DNA from 3 places in the Bacillus sp. BC08 genome. Region 1 is predicted to be linked to each of the others. Evidence: riboswitches for the same ligand, from Rfam matches in the RefSeq annotation. Region 1 holds a riboswitch; each other region holds the start of a gene.
The links. Region 1 has a riboswitch for S-adenosylmethionine ahead of ACXVYO_RS01355 (bifunctional O-acetylhomoserine aminocarboxypropyltransferase/cysteine synthase). Riboswitches for the same ligand answer to the same signal wherever they lie in the genome.

Region 1 (3,283 bases):
AACGCCATAATGATGATACAAACCAGCCTGTGCCCCCCAGCAAATATGAAGCGTAGATGTTACATTCTTTTTTGAATACTCCATAATATGTTTAAGCTCTTCCCAATAATCTACCTCTTCAAAAGAAAGAGTTTCAACTGGTGCTCCCGTAATAATAAGTCCATCAAATTTCTCATTCTCAATATCACGGAATGTTTTATAGAAACTCGTTAAATGTTCCTGTGCTACATTACGAGACAAATGTGATTCCATATGAAGTAAATGAACATCTAATTGCAACGGCGTGTTGCCAATTAAACGAAGCAATTGCGCTTCTGTATCTTGCTTTGTAGGCATTAAATTTAATATAGCAATTTTCAATGCCCGGATATCTTGTGTTTCTGCTCGCTCCTTCGTCATTACAAAAATATTTTCCTCCTGCAACACTTTGCGAGCTGGTAAATCTTTATCAATTATGATCGGCATGTTCTTTGCCTCCGACTAGCGCTGCTTCTAAATCTGCAATAATATCAGAAACATCTTCTATACCGACCGATAAACGAATTAAATCTGATGTAACGCCAGCTAAACGCTGATCTTCAGCACTTAATTGTCTATGCGTTGTGCTAGCGGGATGTATGACACAAGTTCGTGCATCAGCTACATGTGTTACGAGAGTTGCTAGTTTTACATTTGCGATAAATTCTTTCGCAGCTTCTAATCCTCCCTTAATGCCGAATGTTAAAACTCCACTAGCACCTTTCTTCAAATACTTTTGTGATAACGAGTAATTTTCATTACTATCTAGTCCCGGATAATTCACCCATTCAATACGTTCATGGTTAGCAAGCCACTTAGCAACCGCGAGGGCATTTTCACTATGACGCTCCATTCTTAAATGCAGCGTTTCTAAGCCGATATTGCTAATATACGCATTGAATGGGCTCATACAGTTTCCGTAGTCTCTTAATAATTGAACACGTGCCTTCACAATATAAGCTGCTGCACCAAAATTTTGAACGTAACTTACGCCGTGATAACTTGGATCCGGTTCAACAAGTTCAGGATATTTCCCATTTGTCCAATCGAAGTTCCCTCCGTCAATAACAATGCCACCTAACGAACTTGCATGACCATCAATATATTTCGTCGTAGAATGAACGATAATATTTGCTCCATGTTCAAATGCTTGGCATAAATAAGGAGTTGCTAATGTATTATCCACGATAAAAGGCACTTCCAACTCTTTCGCTGCATCTGAGAATTCTTTGAAATTTAAAACGTTCATCGCTGGATTTCCTAGCGATTCCGCATAAACGAGTTTCGTCTTGTCATTAGCAAGGGCCACAATTTCATCAGCAGTTAAATTCGGATTAAAGAATGTAACATCGATACCAAGCTTACGTAAGCTCACCCCAAATAAATTAAACGTTCCACCGTAAACTGTGGAAGAACAAAGCAAGTGGTCTCCGCTACTACAAATATTTAAAACAGCAAGCATAATAGCAGCCTGCCCGGAAGCCGTTGCAACAGCTCCTACACCACCCTCTAAATCCGCTAATTTCTGCTCAAATGCAGCTAAGGTAGGATTTCCAATACGCGTATATATATATCCTTCTGCCTCTAAGTTAAATAAGGCTGCTAAATCATCCGAAGTATCGTATTTATACGTTGTACTTTGATAAAGTGGCAAAACACGCGGCTCACCATTCTTTGGTGTATAGCCACCTTGCACACAAATTGTTCCTTTTCCCCATGATTCTCCCATCTCTCATTCTCCTTTCTTTTATACAAAATAAAAAACTGCTCCTTTCCTGAAAACAAGAAAGGAGCAGTTTGAAAACACGCTCTAAAGGCTCTTTCTTATCTCTCAGGATTTATTACCTGCAGGATTTGGCACAATTCCGTTATACGGCTGTTGCCAAGGTTTCATCGGGCCTGTCCCTCCACCTTTTCTTGATAAGACTATGCAATTACCGTTGATTTTATAGCAATAATTTCCTAATGTCAATCAGTTTTTCTGAATGTTCTAAATTAACTACGAAGGATTTGACATGCATAACAAAAGAAATATATTCCATATTCATTTGAAAAAGACCTTTTAAAACCTACGATTACTATATAGAATTAAGTAAGTAGTTTAACTGTATACATTTCAAATTCTCACGAGACCTCAATATATTGAATAAGCCAACCTCTCAAAAAGATACTATACATATTCATTTCATTTCGCAGAAGCATATTTAATCCTTTCGACATTAAAACTCACATAACGGAGGTATAACATGACAAACACAAAGGACATGCACTATATGCTCGTCCTATACGGCATTCTTTTAGGCTCTATAGTAGGAGCAACAGTCTGGCTATTTTTAGTTACAATAAATATCGGTATTCACTTTATTTGGGAGTACTTACCTACTATTTTCTCTTCTCCTCCGTATTACACTATTTGTGTCACAACAATCGGTGGTATTCTCGTCGGTTTAACCCAAAAATACTTCGGCACATATCCACGTCTTATGCCGGAAGTGATGGGTGAATATAAAAAAACAGGTAGAATTGAATACCGTTTTGTACATAAAGCTACTTTAACTGCAATTATCGTTTTAATATTTGGTGCTAGCTTAGGTCCCGAAGCAGCAATTGTTGGCATTATCGGTGGACTTTGTACATGGGTAGGAGACCGCTTTACATTCGCCTTAAAAGGAATGAATGAACTAACAGAGGTTGGAATTGGTGCTACTTTAAGTGTAATTTTTAATGCGCCATTATTCGGTTATTTAGCTCCAAATGAAAATGAGGGTGAGCAAATTAACGAATTTTCTAAAGAAAAAAAAGCAATTGTATATTTAGCTACCACTTTCGCTGGTTTTTCCGTTTATTTATTGCTTAGTAAATTCGATAATCGCGGATCCTTTATCGTTGATTTTGGGGAAGGTTCCCTTTCTCTTAATGAATGGATTGCCTTTCTACCACTCGCTAGTATTGGTGCTATAATTGGCTTCTTTTATTTCAAATTAGAATTCACATTAGAGAGACTAATCCATCCCTTAAAAGAATACAAACTATCGCTTGGAATTATCGGTGGTATTTTATTAGGAATTACAGGGACCTTTCTCCCGTACACGTTATTTTCAGGAGAACATCAATTAAAAGATTTAGTTGTTGAATGGACCCATTTATCCTTCTGGGTACTACTTCTTTCAGGTGTTTTAAAATTATGTATTACTGCCGTTTGTTTAAATACAGGTTGGCGCGGGGGACATATTTTCCCAATTATATTTGCTGGATCTAGTATCGG
Region 2 (3,283 bases), on a different contig from region 1:
TTTCAGCGTGCGGTACGTTAGAAGCCCCCACAACTAATTTCTTTTCATCTTTATCTTTCCCGCCACAAGCAGCTAACCCAAAAATTGAAGTTGAAATAAGTGCTGTAAGTAATAATTTTTTCATTTGAAACATCCTCCCGTTTTTTATTATCGTTTATCTATTCGAACCGTTACACGATCACCAATCCACTGAATGAAAAATACAACCAGTAATACACAAATTGTAGCAACGATTGTTACATCGTTATTTCCTCGTTGGAATCCTTCTAAATATGCAAGTGTTCCAAGGCCACCAGCACCAACAACTCCCGCCATTGCTGTATAGCCTACTAAAGCAATTGTCGTAACTGTAATGCCAGATACTAATGCTGGTAACGATTCTGGAATTAATACTTTCAAAATAATTGTGCTTGTTTTTGCTCCCATTGCTTTTGAAGCTTCAATTACACCTTTATCAATTTCGCGAAGTGCGATTTCAACCATTCTCGCGTAAAACGGTGCCGCTCCAATAATTAAAGCCGGCAATGCTGCACTTGCTCCAAGAATTGTTCCAAGCAAAATCTTTGTGAATGGGATTAATAAAATGATTAAAATAATAAACGGTATCGAACGGAAAATGTTTACGAACGCTCCAATCGCTGTGTTAACCGTCTTGTTTTCCCATAAATTATCTTTCGCTGTCATAAAAAGTAACAATCCTAAAATGAGTCCTAAAACAAATGTGGCAAGAGCTGCGATTGCCGTCATATATAACGTTTCACCAGTTGCTTCTAACATTTGATTCCAATCAACATTTGCCAGTAACTTATCCATGTGCAATCACCTCCAGCTCTACTTGATCTTGATGTATTCCCTCTATTGCTTGCTGAATCGCTGTTTCCTCACCATTTAAATGAACAACTAAACTACCGTAAGAACCGTCATTCGTTTGTGCGATATTTCCTTGCAAAATGCTAACTTCTATATCACTACGTTGCATTAATCTTTGAAGTACTGGTCTTTCTACAGCTTCACCGATAAACTGCAAACGAACTACTTTACCATCTGGATATTTTTCAATTAAACTTTCAATCGTTTCATTTGTATCTTCAGAATCTGTTAATTGCTTTACAAATCGTTTTGTAATATCTTGCTGTGGATTACGGAATACATCAAGTACTGGACCCGTTTCTACAATCTTCCCTTTCTCCATTACCGCCACTCGATTACAAATCTTTCGAATCACGTGCATCTCATGTGTAATAAGTACAATTGTTAAACCGAGACGCTTATTAATATCTAATAATAAATCTAAAATTTGATCTGTGGTTTCTGGATCAAGAGCTGACGTCGCTTCATCACATAAAAGCACTTGCGGATTGTTAGCTAACGCTCTTGCAATACCAACACGTTGCTTTTGTCCTCCGCTCAGCTGAGATGGATACGCATCTCCTCTTCCTTCTAATCCAACAAGATGAATTAACTCATCCACGCGTCTTCTTCTCTTCGCCTTATCAACACCTGCAATTTCAAGCGGGAACTCGATATTTTCGCGTACAGTTCGTGACCAAAGTAAGTTGAAATGCTGAAAAATCATTCCGATTTCTTGCCTTGCTTTACGAAGTTCACTTCCTGTAATCGCTGAAATCACGCGATTTGCAATTGTAATTTGGCCAGAAGTTGGTTTCTCTAACTGATTGAATAATCTGATTAAAGAACTTTTCCCAGCGCCACTATATCCGATAACACCAAAGATTTCACCTTTGTCTATTTTTAAATTGGCATTATCTACAGCAGTGACATCACCGCTTTTTGCTTTATATATTTTCTTTACATTCTCTAATAGAATCATGGTGTATCACCCCTTTTTTTATTTGGGTCGACTCCGCAATTTTTTATTTTTGATGCGTGTAGTCCACCGGTATCACTACTTTTATTATTTGAATGTCCTCCACATTCAAACAATAAAAAAACCTTTCTGCTTTAGAGAAGCAGAAAGGTTTATGTGCGTATATAACAGCATTATCCCTCTCTCTCATCTCTCAAAGCATTTGCTTTGCAGGAATTGGCACCATTTCAACATAAGTTGACGGTTGCCGGGCTTCACAGGGCACAGTCCCTCCACCTCTCTTGATAAGAGAAATCAGATTACATTTTCGTCTGATTTGTAATTTATGAAATTGTCTATATTTTATGAATTGAATTGTATCAATATCCACACACCATGTCAACAGAAATTTTCGTAAAAAATGAACCTTCAGAATTTCAAGCCCCTACTGACATCGGTTTACATATGTGAAACATCGATTCGACTAATAGCATCGTTCGATATGTTCCCGAATATTGTACACGTCCATCGTTCATTAACATTTGCAATCGTACATTGCCGTTTACCAATTGTTTTACATCTTCTTCATCTACACAAACAATTTGCTCCGTCCCTATTTCCTCATGTAGCAGTTCTATATAATCTCTTGAAATTTGTAACGAACAACTTTCATCTCCAAAGCGGAAATTAACAGTTTTTTCTCCTTGTCTTAAAAGCGGCTCTAAATGATATTGACCATTAGCGTAATTTACAAATGATTGCAGCAAAGAATATAATTTCACCTTGAATCACATCCTTCATATCACTTTCTATTACACATACCATTCCCTCTTACTAAAGAGCAATCCTGTTACTTTCGCTCGACAAATACTGTAACCACCCTGCATCTCGACATATTTCCCAAGAAATATGTCGAGGCGGCAAAAACTTTGCCGCCTACTTTAATTCCGTATATAAATATTCAACCGAATGAAATGCATATATCTTCTTCATAAGTGTCCCATTTTCAAAAACAAGTAAACACGGCACACTTTCGATTCCATACTCTTTCGCTAAATGCGGAGCATAATTTAAATCTAACATTCCAATTTTCAAATCTTCAATTGTCATCTCAACGACAGTTAACATCTTTTTTGCTAATTGGCATGTTCCACACATTGGAGTATATACATATAACACTGTTTTTTCTTCGTTCTCTATTAAGGCTGTTGCTTCGGCTCCTGTCCAGTCAATCACTTCTATCATTCCTTACCGTAAATATTCTGTATAAACGTCAATGTCAGCTCCCCATAGTACATTTGCTAAGTGTGAAGATGGCGCAGTTGCCACTTCCCGGTACGAGCGATCAATATAAATATGCTCTGCTTGCGGAAATTCTTTTCGAAATTGTTTCCTTAACTTTTCTCCAGCATCATCAGCATCCACTAATACATACACTTCTTTATCAAAAAACTGATCAACGAGCTCATCCATTTT
Region 3 (3,283 bases), on a different contig from region 1:
GAGATGTAACGCCGCGCTCTGTTCCTGCTAGTTTACTAGTGTAACCACTTAAGAAATGATACATAGCTTGTTCTTTTGATAACTTACTGATTGGAGGCAATACGCCAGATGCATCAGCAGTTAAGAAAATGATTGTATTTGGGTGTCCAGCAACACTTGGCAGTACGATATTGTCGATCGCATGCATAGGGTATGCAGCACGAGTATTTTCTGTTAAAGTAGTATCGTTATAGTCTGCGATACGCGTTTGGTTATTAATGATAACGTTTTCTAAAACAGATCCAAATTTGATTGCATCGAAAATTTGTGGTTCTTTCTCGTGAGAAAGGTTTACACATTTTGCGTAGCAACCGCCTTCAATATTGAATACACCGTTATCAGACCAACCATGCTCATCATCACCGATTAATTTACGGTTTGGATCAGCAGATAATGTTGTTTTACCTGTTCCAGATAAACCGAAGAATAGTGCTACGTCGCCTTCTTCACCTACGTTTGCAGAGCAATGCATAGAAAGAATATCTTGTTCAGGTAGTAAGAAGTTCATAATAGAGAAGATTGATTTTTTCATTTCTCCAGCGTATTCTGTACCACCAATTAGTACGATACGTTTTTCGAATGAAACCATAATGAATGCTTCAGAGTTTGTACCGTCAACAGCTGGATCAGCTTTGAAATTCGGTGCAGAAACAATTGTGAACTCTGATTCATGAGTTGTTAATTCTTCTTCAGTTGGACGAATGAATAATTGATGTACAAATAAATTGTGCCATGCATATTCGTTAATAACTTGGATTGGTAGGCGGTAATTGCGGTCAGCGCCTGCAAATCCATTGAAGATGAATAACTCTTCTTTTTCTTTTAAGTATTCTAAAACTTTAGTATATAATTTATTAAAATGTTCTTCAGAAATCGGTTGATTCACTGCTCCCCAAGCAATTTTGTCAGCAACCGATGCTTCTTTCACAATAAATTTATCTTTAGGAGAACGTCCTGTATATTTTCCTGTTGAAGCAGAAACGGCACCAGTAGAAGTTAATTTCCCTTCATTTCGCATTAATACTTTTTCCACTAATTGCGGAACACTTAGTTGAATCTGTGCATTGCTTCCGTTCAATAATTCGTGTAAACCAATTTGGACATTCACAGTACTCATATTTATATACCATCCTTTTCATTTAATGAAATATTTCTCGTAATCCCCAACAAGAGTATAACACAATTATATAAATAATGTATACTATTTATTTCTTTTTGTTTGTGTGAATGCATTATTTCCTTATTAATATTTCATTTCAGGCGTATTGAGAAAAACTTTCAGGAAAATGTGAATATTAATTGACAAATGAATATCATTTCTTTAGTATAGGTTGGGACGGATACTCTCTTATCCCGAGCTGGCGGAGGGACAGGCCCGATGAAGCCCAGCAACCTCACTTGTAGTGGTAAATACAGGTGAATAGGTGCTAAAACCTGTGCGAGGCTACAGGTCTCGAACGATAAGAGCGAAGGGCAAAAAGCAGTATGCAAGTAGCAAATTAAACCTTTCCTCTATGTAAAGTGGGAAAGGTTTTTCTGTATGCTTGTGGGAGAATAAATGTATGTCGCAGTTTGTGGCAAATTAAGGATGAGTTCCGTACAATATATACAATTACTGTAGGGAGGTTTACCACATGACAAAAAAACGTCATCTGTTCACATCTGAGTCTGTAACTGAAGGACATCCAGATAAAATTTGTGACCAAATTTCTGATTCAATTTTAGATGCGATCTTATCAAAAGACGCAAATGCACGTGTAGCTTGTGAAACAACTGTAACAACTGGTTTAGTATTGGTAGCGGGGGAAATTACGACTTCTACTTACGTAGATATTCCAAAAATCGTTCGTGAAACAATTCAAGGCATTGGTTACACACGCGCAAAATACGGATTCGATGCAGAAACTTGTGCAGTTTTAACATCTATCGATGAGCAATCTGCTGACATCGCTATGGGTGTTGACCAAGCGCTAGAAGCACGCGAAGGTCAAATGACTGACGCTGAGATTGAGGCAATTGGTGCAGGAGACCAAGGTTTAATGTTTGGTTTCGCATGTAATGAGACACAAGAGTTAATGCCACTTCCAATCTCACTTGCTCACAAATTAGCTCGCCGTTTAACTGAAGTACGTAAAGATGATACATTATCATACTTACGTCCGGATGGAAAAACGCAAGTTACAGTTGAGTATGATGAAAATGGTAAACCTGTACGTGTAGATACAATCGTAATTTCTACACAGCATCATCCAGATGTTACATGGGAAGAAATCGATCGCGATTTAAAAGAGCATGTAATTAAAGCTGTAGTTCCAGCAGAATTAATGGATGGAGAAACGAAATTCTTCATTAACCCAACTGGCCGCTTCGTAATTGGTGGACCACAAGGTGATGCTGGTTTAACAGGACGTAAAATCATCGTTGATACTTACGGTGGATACGCTCGCCACGGTGGCGGTGCATTCTCTGGTAAAGATGCAACGAAAGTTGACCGTTCAGCAGCATATGCAGCTCGTTATGTTGCGAAAAACATCGTAGCAGCTGGTCTTGCTGATAAAGCAGAAGTACAACTTGCATACGCAATCGGTGTAGCACAACCAGTATCAATTTCAGTTGATACATTCGGCACTGGTAAAGTATCTGAAGACGTACTAGTAGAACTAGTTCGTAACAACTTCGATCTTCGCCCAGCTGGTATTATTAAAATGCTAGACTTACGTCGCCCAATTTACAAACAAACAGCAGCTTACGGCCACTTCGGACGTACTGATGTAGATCTAACATGGGAACGTACAGACAAAGCTGTAGCTTTAAAAGAGCAAGCTGGTCTATAATATATGAAAAAAAGCTTTGCGCCGTGAGCGCAAAGCTTTTTTTATTTTGTTTTATTTACTACTTGGATGCAAGAACCACAATAAACTTCTCCTTCTAGCTCAATGTACTTTTTCATGTTCGTCATACCACTTGCCGGAAATGGCGTATGAATGTATGCTTTTTCATACGTTTGTATTTCTTTTTTACATGATTTACAAAGGATAGGTTTCTTGCGGAACATAGACGGTCACCCTTTCAGTTGGCGTGCTTTTCCTGCACAAAAGGCACTGCTTAGTAAAAATAGTGTTGCGAATATAATGCTTACTAATGTAGCGTATGGAATTGCGCCTTTTAAAGAAAAGCCAACAGTAATGGAAGCGACGAATAAGAGGATAAATGTTGTTGTTAATTTTTTATAAAATTCCATAAT

Region 2: another riboswitch for S-adenosylmethionine. It lies ahead of ACXVYO_RS03075 (methionine ABC transporter ATP-binding protein); the one in region 1 lies ahead of ACXVYO_RS01355 (bifunctional O-acetylhomoserine aminocarboxypropyltransferase/cysteine synthase).
Region 3: another riboswitch for S-adenosylmethionine. It lies ahead of metK (methionine adenosyltransferase); the one in region 1 lies ahead of ACXVYO_RS01355 (bifunctional O-acetylhomoserine aminocarboxypropyltransferase/cysteine synthase).

What each region holds. Positions count from the first base shown of each region.
Region 1 covers NZ_JBTGPA010000008.1:97,334-100,616, reverse strand. Annotated here, with positions in the region: gene metA (homoserine O-acetyltransferase MetA) at 1-465, opposite strand, end outside; gene ACXVYO_RS01355 (bifunctional O-acetylhomoserine aminocarboxypropyltransferase/cysteine synthase) at 449-1,747, opposite strand; SAM riboswitch class I at 1,840-1,945, opposite strand; gene ACXVYO_RS01350 (chloride channel protein) at 2,265-3,283, shown strand, end outside.
Region 2 covers NZ_JBTGPA010000018.1:170,504-173,786, reverse strand. Annotated here, with positions in the region: gene metQ (methionine ABC transporter substrate-binding lipoprotein MetQ) at 1-124, opposite strand, end outside; gene ACXVYO_RS03080 (methionine ABC transporter permease) at 148-813, opposite strand; gene ACXVYO_RS03075 (methionine ABC transporter ATP-binding protein) at 806-1,831, opposite strand; SAM riboswitch class I at 2,012-2,119, opposite strand; gene ACXVYO_RS03070 (hypothetical protein) at 2,245-2,589, opposite strand; gene ACXVYO_RS03065 (thioredoxin family protein) at 2,744-3,052, opposite strand; gene ACXVYO_RS03060 (toprim domain-containing protein) at 3,056-3,283, opposite strand, start outside.
Region 3 covers NZ_JBTGPA010000035.1:105,424-108,706, forward strand. Annotated here, with positions in the region: gene pckA (phosphoenolpyruvate carboxykinase (ATP)) at 1-1,156, opposite strand, end outside; SAM riboswitch class I at 1,385-1,506, shown strand; gene metK (methionine adenosyltransferase) at 1,674-2,873, shown strand; gene ACXVYO_RS18585 (hypothetical protein) at 2,915-3,094, opposite strand; gene ACXVYO_RS18590 (hypothetical protein) at 3,101-3,280, opposite strand.